DNA from 2 places in the Brenneria populi genome. Region 1 is predicted to be linked to the other one. Evidence: predicted binding sites of a transcription regulator. Region 1 holds the regulator's gene; the other holds the start of a gene.

Region 1 (5,020 bases):
GCGTCATTACCGGGCGCTCGGCCAAGCTGCTGGCCGATCGTTGCGAAACGTTGGGAATTACGCATCTTTATCAGGGACAGGCGGACAAGATTTTGGCCTTCGACGATCTGTTGGATAAACTGGCGCTGCCAGCCGAGCAGGTTGCCTATATCGGCGATGACCTGATCGACTGGCCGGTGATGTCCCGGGTCGGGCTCAGCGTTGCCGTTGCCGACGCGCACCCGATGCTGCTGCCGCGCGCCGATTATGTCACGCGCATCGCCGGCGGACGCGGCGCCGTACGCGAGCTTTGCGATTTAATCCTGTTCGCGCAAGATAAGCTGGATCAGGCCAAAGGGTTGTCGATATGAGTAGAACGAAGCGTTGGCTGACGGCCTTGCTGGCACTGCTGGTTCTGGTTTTGATCGGTTGGAATCTGACCGATGGCGATACGGAGGCGCCGCCGGATACCCCGGATAACGCGGCGCCGGTTTATACCAGCGAGAAAACCACCACGCTGGTTTACAGCCCGACAGGCAGGCTCAGCTACCGGCTGATTGCCGATAAAGTGGAATACTTCGACGACGATCAGCTCAGCTGGTTCACAACCCCGGTCGCGACGCTGTTTAACGAACAGGGGACGGCCACCTGGTCGGTGCGCGCCGATCGCGCCAAGTTGACCAAAGAAAAAATGCTCTATCTGTATGGCCGCGTCGAGGTCAACAGCCTGACGAATGATTCACAATTGGAGCGGATTAAAACCGACAACGCCCAGGTCAATCTGGCGACTCAGGATGTCTCTTCCGACGATGAGGTCACCCTATATGGCGCGAGTTTCACCTCTAACGGAATGAAAATGCGTGGTAATCTGCGTGAGAAGAGAGCCGAGTTGATCGAAAAGGTAAAAACCTCTTATGAAATTCAAAACAATAAATAGCCCGATGCGCAACGCCCTGTTCGCCGGTTCGCTGTTGGCCGTCAGCGTTTCCGCCGCGGCCGTGACCGGGGACAGCAATCAGCCGATTCACATTGATTCAGCGCAGCAATCCCTGGATATGCAGGGCAACACCGTGACCTTCACCGGCAACGTGGTGGTCAAACAGGGAACGATTGAGGTCAAAGCCGATAAAGTGGTGGTGACCCGTCCACAGGGTGAGCAGGGGCGCGAAGTGGTGGAGGGCTACGGCAACCCGGTCACGTTTTACCAAATGCAGGACAACGGCAAGCCGGTAAAAGGCCACGCCCGGAAGATTCGCTACGAGCTGGCCAATGATTTTCTGGTGCTGACCGGCGACGCCTATCTGGAACAGATGGACAGCAACGTTAAAGGCGATCGCATCACCTATCTGGTGAAACAGCAGCAGATGGAAGCGTTCAGCGATAAAGGCAAACGCGTTACCACGGTATTGGTTCCTTCCCAGCTTCAGCAAAAGGGAAACAAGGAACCGACCTCCAGCTCTCAACAACAGAAACCGCGAGTTACCGAATAACCTATGGCAACATTAATCGCAGAAAATCTGGCGAAGGCGTATAAAGGCCGTAAGGTCGTGGAAGATGTCAGCCTGACCGTTAACTCCGGTGAGATTGTCGGCCTGTTGGGTCCGAACGGCGCCGGGAAGACCACGACCTTTTATATGGTGGTGGGGATCGTGGCGCGCGACGAAGGGCGGATCGTGATCGACGATGAGGAGATCAGCCTGCTGCCGCTTCACGAACGCGCGCTGCGCGGGATCGGCTACCTGCCGCAGGAAGCCTCGATCTTCCGCCGCTTAAGCGTGTATAACAATCTGATGGCGGTGTTGCAGATCCGTAAAGATCTGACCGCTGAGCAGCAGGAAGATCGCGCCAACGAACTGATGGAAGAATTCCATATTATTCATTTGCGCGATAGTCTGGGACAATCGCTTTCCGGCGGAGAACGACGCCGGGTGGAGATTGCCCGCGCGCTGGCGGCGAATCCGAAATTTATCCTGCTGGATGAGCCTTTCGCCGGCGTCGATCCTATTTCGGTGATTGATATAAAAAAAATAATTGAACACCTGCGCGACAGCGGACTGGGCGTATTGATCACCGATCATAACGTGCGCGAAACGCTGGACGTCTGCGAGCGCGCCTATATCGTCAGTCAGGGGCATTTAATCGCCCACGGTTCGCCGGCGGAAATACTGGCCGACGAACAGGTGAAACGCGTCTATCTAGGCGAAGGCTTCAGACTTTGATAGGGTAGGTTCTTAACTGCATGTTCTATAACCAAAATAATTCGAGTTGCCGAACAAAAACGCCAAAGCGTTTTTGAACAGCGCTTGCGGCGGCCCCAACGGGGCGAGTAACCAAGCCAACGCACAGGCAATTTGAAGTATGACGGGGATATAAAGGAATTTAGCGCAACTTATGAAGCAAGGTTTGCAACTCAGGCTTAGCCAGCAACTGGCCATGACTCCACAGCTACAGCAGGCGATCCGCCTACTGCAGCTGTCCACGCTTGAACTGCAACAAGAGATTCAACTGGCGCTGGAAAGCAATCCGTTACTTGAGCAGACGGACAATCACGAAGAAGTAGAGTCATTTGAGGCCACGGACAGCGATTCGCTGGATACCGGCGAAGCCCTTGAAAATAAAGATATGCCGGAAGAGCTGCCGCTTGACGCCACCTGGGATGAGATCTATTCCGCAGGCACGCCGTCCGGCACCGGCACCGATTACCGCGATGAAGAATTGCCGGTCTACCAGGGGGAAACCACCCAGACGCTTCAGGACTACCTGATGTGGCAGGTCGAGCTGACGCCTTTTTCCGATACGGACGCCGCGATAGCGATAGCCATCGTCGATGCCGTGGACAACACCGGTTACCTCACCGTGCCGCTGGCGGACATTCTTGACAGCATCGGCGATGAAAACGTCACGCTGGATGAAGTCGAAGCCGTGTTAAAACGGGTTCAGCGTTTCGACCCCGTCGGCGTGGCGGCGCGCGATCTGCGTGATTGCCTGCTGGTGCAGCTTTCCCAATTCGCCGACGACACCCCGCGTCTTGCCGAAGCCCGGCTGATCGTCAGCGAGCACCTCGACCTGCTGGCGAATCACGATTTCCGCAGCCTGATCCGCGCCACCCGGCTGAAGGAGGAGGTATTGAAAGAGGCGCTGGCGCTGATTCAGTCCCTCGATCCGCGCCCCGGCCAGTCCATCAATACGGGCGAGTCGGAATATGTGATCCCGGACGTTCTGGTGCGCAAAATTCACGGCCGCTGGGTGGTCGAACTGAACACCGACAGCGTTCCCCGGCTGCAGATTAATCAGCAGTACGCCGCGCTGGGCAACAGCGTGCGCAGCGACAGCGACGGCCAGTTCATCCGTAGCCATCTGCAGGAAGCGCGCTGGTTGATAAAAAGCCTGGAAAGCCGTAACGATACGCTGCTCAAGGTTACCCGCTGCATCGTCGAACAGCAGCAGGCGTTCTTCGATCAGGGCGAAGAGTTTATGAAGCCGATGGTGCTGGCTGATATCGCCCAGGCCGTAGACATGCACGAATCCACCATTTCCCGCGTCACCACGCAGAAGTTTCTGCACAGCCCGCGCGGCATTTTTGAATTAAAATACTTCTTCTCCAGCCATGTGAATACCGACAATGGGGGGGAAGCCTCCTCAACGGCGATCCGGGCGCTGGTCAAGAAGTTAATCGCCGCGGAAAACCCCGCCAAACCGTTAAGCGACAGCAAGCTTACCTCGCTGCTCTCCGAGCAGGGCATTATCGTGGCGCGGCGTACCGTGGCGAAGTATCGAGAGTCTTTATCTATCCCTCCATCAAATCAGCGTAAACAACTGCTTTGATCTCAACTAGAAGGAAGACACTATGCAGCTCAACATTACCGGACACCATATCGAAATTACCGAGCCTCTGCGCGATTTCGTGAATACCAAGTTTGCTAAGTTGGAGCAATTTTTTGACCGCATTAACCAGGTCAACGTGGTGCTGAAAGTGGAGAAAGTGCAGAAAATCGCCGACGCCACGCTCCACGTTAACGGCGGGGAGCTGCATGCCACATCGGAAGCGGAAGATATGTACGCCGCCATCGATTTACTGATTGATAAGCTGGCCCGGCAGCTAAACAAGCATAAAGACAAGCTCAAACAGCACTGATTTTCCTCTCCGCACGTTTAAGCGGAGAACAGCCGGGCCCATAAACCGATGGGTCCGGTTCAACTGAAGCGAACGTGTCGTCAAGTGAATATAAAATGAACAACGAGCCCATTTTGCAACTCAGCACCGTGTTACGCCCCGAATGCACCCGCAGCGCCGTTCATTGCCAGAGCAAGAAACGGGCGTTGGAAATCATCAGCGAGCTGGCCGCCAAACAGCTTAATCTGCCTTCGCAGATTATCTTTGACGCCCTGCTCACCCGTGAACGCATGGGCAGCACCGGCATCGGAAACGGCATCGCCATCCCTCACGGTAAGCTGGAAGGAGAGGATGTACTGGGAGCAATCGGGGTATTTATCCAACTGGAGCAACCCGTCGCGTTCGACGCCGTAGATAACCAGGGCGTTGATTTACTTTTTGCCTTGCTGGTTCCGGCGGAACAATGTAAAACCCATTTACATACGCTATCGCTGGTAGCCAAACGTCTGGCCGATAAAACCGTTTGCCGCCGTCTGCGCGCCGCGCAGAGCGATGAAGAGCTGTATCAGATTATGACGGAAGCCGGTTGAATCGGGTGATGAGACGGATGATACATAGCGGCCTGGTCTGCAATACCCAGGTTATGATTCATTGCGAAAACGATGACGTCGCAAGCTCGCCGTCACGTCGTCAGAGGGGAGTGGTCAGATGGTGCTGATGATCGTCAGCGGTCGCTCAGGCTCAGGAAAATCCGTGGCCCTGCGCGCGCTGGAGGATATGGGGTTCTACTGCGTGGATAACCTTCCCGTGGTTCTGCTGCCGGAGCTGGCCAGTACGCTGTCGGCCCGGAATATCTCCGCGGCGGTCAGCATCGACGTGCGCAATATGCCGGAATCGCCGGAAATCTTCGAACACGCGATGGCGCAG
Region 2 (5,020 bases), on a different contig from region 1:
TGGCTAAACCTACTGACGTCACCCCGCTAGCCCTTAAGTTAAACCACGCTTAACCCATGAGGCCGATACCATGAGCCAGGCACTGCAAGACCTTCTCGCTCTCCTCAATCTGGAAAAAATTGAGGAAGGGTTATTCCGGGGACAAAGTGATGATTTAGGGCTGCGCCAGGTATTTGGCGGGCAGGTGGTAAGCCAGGCCATGTCGGCGGCCAAACAGACGGTGCCGGAAGATCGCCGCATCCACTCATTTCACAGCTACTTTCTATTACCCGGAGATAGCCGGAAAGCCATTATTTACGATGTGGAAAATCTGCGCGACGGCAATAGCTTTAGCGCCCGTCGCGTCAAGGCCGTTCAGAACGGCAAACCGATATTTTATATGACGGCATCGTTTCAAAACCAGGAAGCGGGGTTTGAACATCAAAATGTGATGCCCGTCGTCACGCCGCCTGAAGCGCTCAGGTCAGAGCAGGACATTGCGCAGAGCATGGCGCATGCATTGCCGCCGCAATTCCGTGACAAATTTACCCGCCCTCGCCCCATTGAGTTTCGTCCCGTCAGGTTTTATAACCCGCTTAAAGGGGAAGTGGCGGAACCGCTACGCCACGTCTGGTGTCGCGCCAACGGCCCATTACCCGACGATGAACGACTCCATCAATATCTGCTTGGCTACACCTCCGACTGCCATTTTTTGTTAACGGCACTACAACCGCACGGCGTTGGTTTTCTGGACCCCGGAATGCAAGTCGCCACCATCGATCACTCGATGTGGTTTCATCGGCCTTTCCGACTGGATGATTGGCTGCTGTACGCCGTAGAGAGCACCTCCGCGTCAGGCGCCAGAGGCTTTGTCCGCGGACAATTCTATACCCGGGAGGGCGTGCTGGTCGCATCCAGCGTGCAGGAGGGAGTAATACGTCGCTATTCCGATTAATGTCGCCGAGAGCCAGGTTCAGCGCCGCCAGCGGCGGCCATAATAAAAAACAGGGCGCGGAGTTAACCGGCGCCCTGTTTATCAACGAAGATTCAGATTAGCGCTTACTGGTTGTAAGCATTCTCGCCATGGCTGTTGACGTCCAGACCTTCGCGTTCTTGCTCTTCCGGCACACGCAGGCCGACGACCATATCGGCAATTTTGAACGCGATGAAAGAGACCACGCCAGTCCATACGAAGCAGACGATTACGCTGAACAGCTGTACCCAAACCTGATGGGCCATCGTTACGCCTTCCGCATAACCTACGCCGCCCAGAGACGCGGAGGTGAATACGCCGGTCAGGATACAACCGACGATGCCGCAAACGCCATGAACGCCGAACACGTCGCACGGGTCATCAACACGTAGCCATCTTTTCAGTACGGTCACGCCCCACAGTCCGGCGATACCGGCAGCGATGCCGATGATCAGGCCGCCGCCGACGCCGACGAAACCCGCCGCAGGCGTAATCGCCACCAAACCGGCGATACAACCCGAACATGCGCCCAGCAAAGAAGGCTTGCCGCGCACCATCCACTCGCCGACGACCCAGGCCAGGATAGCGGCGGCGGTAGCGACAACCGTATTCAGGAAGGCCAGACCGGCGATTTCGTTCGCCGCCCCGGCGGAACCGGCGTTAAAACCGAACCAGCCGATGTAGAGAACCGCCGTACCGATAAAGACCATCGGCAGATTGTGCGGTTTAAGCGCCTCTTTACCGAAACCGGCGCGTTTGCCCAGCAGATAAGCGCCGACCAGGCCCGCTACCGCGGCGTTAATATGCACCACCGTACCGCCGGCGAAGTCCAGAGCGCCGTCAGCGGCCAGATAACCGCCGCCCCAGACCATGTGGGTCATCGGCAGGTAAGAGAAAGTCAGCCACAGCGCGACAAAAATCAGTACCGCGGAGAAGCGGACGCGTTCGGCAATGGCGCCGACGATCAGGCCCACGGTGATACAGGCGAAAGATGCCTGATATGCAACGTGGATATACTGATAAAACGTGCCGGTGATTGAATCGATGGCAATCCCTTTCAGCATAAAGCTGGAGAAACCGCCGAAGAAGGCGTTGCCTTCGCTAAAGGCCAGGCTATAGCCGTAGATAACCCATAAGACGCACACCAGCGCGAAAGAGACTATCACCTGCGACAGCATGGAAAGTACGTTCTTAGAACGAATCAAACCGCCATAAAACAGCGCGATCCCGGGTATAGTCATAAAGAGTACCAACGCGGTACAAATCATAATAAAAGCGTTATCTGCTTTATCGATCGTCGGCGCCGCAGCCATAGCCCAAGACGGGAGCAATGCGGCCACACCAAGACCCAATGAGGAGACAAGTTTTTTCATTTTCATCCATCCCTATTTGCCAATCTAAGTCAGGCGTTAAAGTGCGGCTTCGTCGGTTTCGCCAGTACGAATACGAATAACCCTTTGTAATTCAGCGACAAAAATTTTGCCGTCACCAATTTTTCCGGTATAGGCCGCTTTACTGATTACATCAATGACTTCATCCAGTTGATCATCCGCTATCGCGATGTCAATTTTCACTTTAGGTAAAAAGTTAACGCTATATTCCGCGCCGCGATACAGTTCAGCATGCCCTTTCTGACGTCCGAACCCTTTAACTTCAGTGACCGTCAGTCCCTGAATGCCGACGGAAGATAACGCTTCACGCACATCTTCCAGCTTGAATGGTTTTATTACCACAGTAACCAGTTTCATTGATCATCCCCCTAACCGTTAAGTCCAGACTTACGCCTGCCGCTATCTCGGATTTCCATCATTTCGAATTATCTTCACGCAATGAATAAGCAAAGGATGTGCCATAAATGATTTATCTGACGGATATCAGTCAGGAGAACGCGGTTAAGGTCCGTTAACGGCGGACAATCCGCCATCGGGGAAAGGAAAGCTAAAAAAGCGGGGCAGCGAGCGCACCACACTGGTGCGCGTCGGGTAAATTTGGTGCATGAGAGCTAAAAACAGAATGAATATGCTTAGTGATGGTGCGAAGCAACCCATCGTCATCCGCTGTCGACGCGTCCGTTACGACACGGTGGCCGACTCAGGCGTTTCCGCCGCCGCCAGCTCTTCCCCCGCCAGCTGCAACTGGTACATCTGATAATAACGCCCCTGGCGACGCAGCAGCTGCCCGTGGGTGCCCTGCTCAACGGCCTGTCCATGATGAAGCACCATAATTGTGTCGGCCTCGACAATTGTCGACAGGCGATGGGCAATAACGATTAACGTCGTTCGATCCCGAATAATATTCAGCGCCTTTTGCACCGCCTGTTCGGTGCCGGAGTCAATGTTCGCCGTCGCTTCATCCAGTATCAGAATCTTTGGCGTTTGCACCAATACCCGGGCAATCGCCAACAGCTGTTTCTGCCCTGTCGATAGATTGTTCCCCTGCTCTCCTATCGGGGTATGCAACCCATCGGGAAACGCGCGCACCAGCGCAGAGAGCTGAACAATATCAAGCACGCGCCACACCTCGTCCTCGCTGATATCGCGCCCCAGCGTGACGTTGGTATACATCGATTCGGCCAATACCACGGGGTCCTGCTGCACCATGGCTACATTCTGGCGCAACGCCCGGTGCGACAGCGTTTGCAGCGGGCGGCCGTCCAACCGGATCTCACCCGCGTCAGGACGGTAATATCCCATCAACAGGTTAGCCAAGGTACTCTTGCCGCTGCCGGTATGACCGACCAGCGCCACAAAACCCCGCTCCGGCACGGCCAGCGAGATATGCTGCAGAACCTTTTTTCCCGAACCATAAGAGAAAGAGACATCGTCAATCTCGACACGTCCGTGAGCGAGCGCTCGCTCATCGGCGCCATACCCCTGCTGCGCGCCATCCATCAGTTCAAAAATGCGTTCACCGGCGACGACGGCCTGCTGCAGCATGGATTGCTGCGTCGTCATCTCAATCAGCGGTTCATTCAAACGCCCAAGGTAATTAATAAACGCGTAAAGCACCCCGACGCCGACCGAACCGACGGAGCTGAAGCCGAATTGCATCAGCAACCCGCACAGCACCAGCGCCGAAAACAGGCTGAGCAACGGGCGCAAGAGAAAGCCATCGAGACGCAGCGTTTCCATCCGCGCCCGATAATGCGCCCAGCTGGCGCCGCTCAGCCGCTCGCCGAACCGGGCCTGCTGACGGAATTGCTGGATCACGCCCATGCCGTTGATAATTTCATTAAAACCGTCGTTAATGTCCGCCAGATACCCCCGCATCCGGCGCACGATCGGCGTGCTGTAACGCTGATAAACCAGCATGACGATTAACACCGCGGGGAAAATAGTCAGCGCGACCAGCGCCATCCGCCAATCAAGGCTGAACATCGCCACCAGCATGGCGCCAATCAACGCGGCGCTGCGCAATGCGGTCGACACTACCATGACATACAGATCCTTCACCACTTCCGTGTCGTTGGTTACGCGCGAGATCAACTGCCCTACCGGCTGGGTGTCAAAGGTACTGAGCGGCTGCCGCAGCGCGGCGTCCATCACGTCAATGCGCAACTGCTGCACCACGCCGACCGCCACCCGATTAAACAACAACGCCTGAAGATAGTGCAGCATCGCCGCCAAAATCTGTAACAGCAGATAGGCGGCGGCTAACCCCGCCGCCAAAGCCAGGGGAAACTCCCCTTTCGCAACCAGATCATCAAGAAAGTAGCTGACCAGAACGGGGCCGGAAACTTCGGCCGCTGCGGCTATCCATAGCATCAGGACGCCCTGCGTCAATGGCTTTCGCCACGGCGAGGCATAGGACAGCAGGCGCTTTAATGTGGGCCAAAGCTGTTTAGGGTTATTCATCCGCGTCCCCCTCGGCCGGCGGCGCGTCATCCAGCGCGGCTTCTAATTGTTGATAGCGATACATATCCCGATACCAGCCGGATTGGGCGACAAGCTCCCGATGATCGCCCCGCTGTACCGCGCGCCCACGCTGCAGTACCAAAATCTCGTTCGCTTCCGTCAGGGCAGAGAGGCGATGGGCGCTGATAATCAGCGTTCGCCGCTCCCCCCACTG

Evidence for each region. The regulator sigma-54, encoded in region 1, starts transcription at its own class of promoters, with help from an activator protein. The targets are predictions, from matches to a motif close to GTTGGCACANNTTTCGCTNT.
Region 2: a site for sigma-54 is predicted at 2,787-2,806, ahead of glnK (P-II family nitrogen regulator). Genes of this name have one in related genera too.

The regions. Positions count from the first base shown of each region.
Region 1 covers NZ_JAYWTM010000006.1:39,476-44,495, reverse strand. Annotated here, with positions in the region: gene kdsC (3-deoxy-manno-octulosonate-8-phosphatase KdsC) at 1-350, shown strand, start outside; gene lptC (LPS export ABC transporter periplasmic protein LptC) at 347-916, shown strand; gene lptA (lipopolysaccharide ABC transporter substrate-binding protein LptA) at 894-1,469, shown strand; gene lptB (LPS export ABC transporter ATP-binding protein) at 1,473-2,198, shown strand; gene rpoN (RNA polymerase factor sigma-54) at 2,371-3,804, shown strand; gene hpf (ribosome hibernation promoting factor) at 3,827-4,114, shown strand; gene ptsN (PTS IIA-like nitrogen regulatory protein PtsN) at 4,210-4,683, shown strand; gene rapZ (RNase adapter RapZ) at 4,802-5,020, shown strand, end outside.
Region 2 covers NZ_JAYWTM010000004.1:441,821-446,840, forward strand. Annotated here, with positions in the region: gene tesB (acyl-CoA thioesterase II) at 71-934, shown strand; gene amtB (ammonium transporter AmtB) at 1,039-2,325, opposite strand; gene glnK (P-II family nitrogen regulator) at 2,362-2,700, opposite strand; gene VSX58_RS06855 (SmdB family multidrug efflux ABC transporter permease/ATP-binding protein) at 3,025-4,806, opposite strand; gene VSX58_RS06860 (SmdA family multidrug ABC transporter permease/ATP-binding protein) at 4,799-5,020, opposite strand, start outside.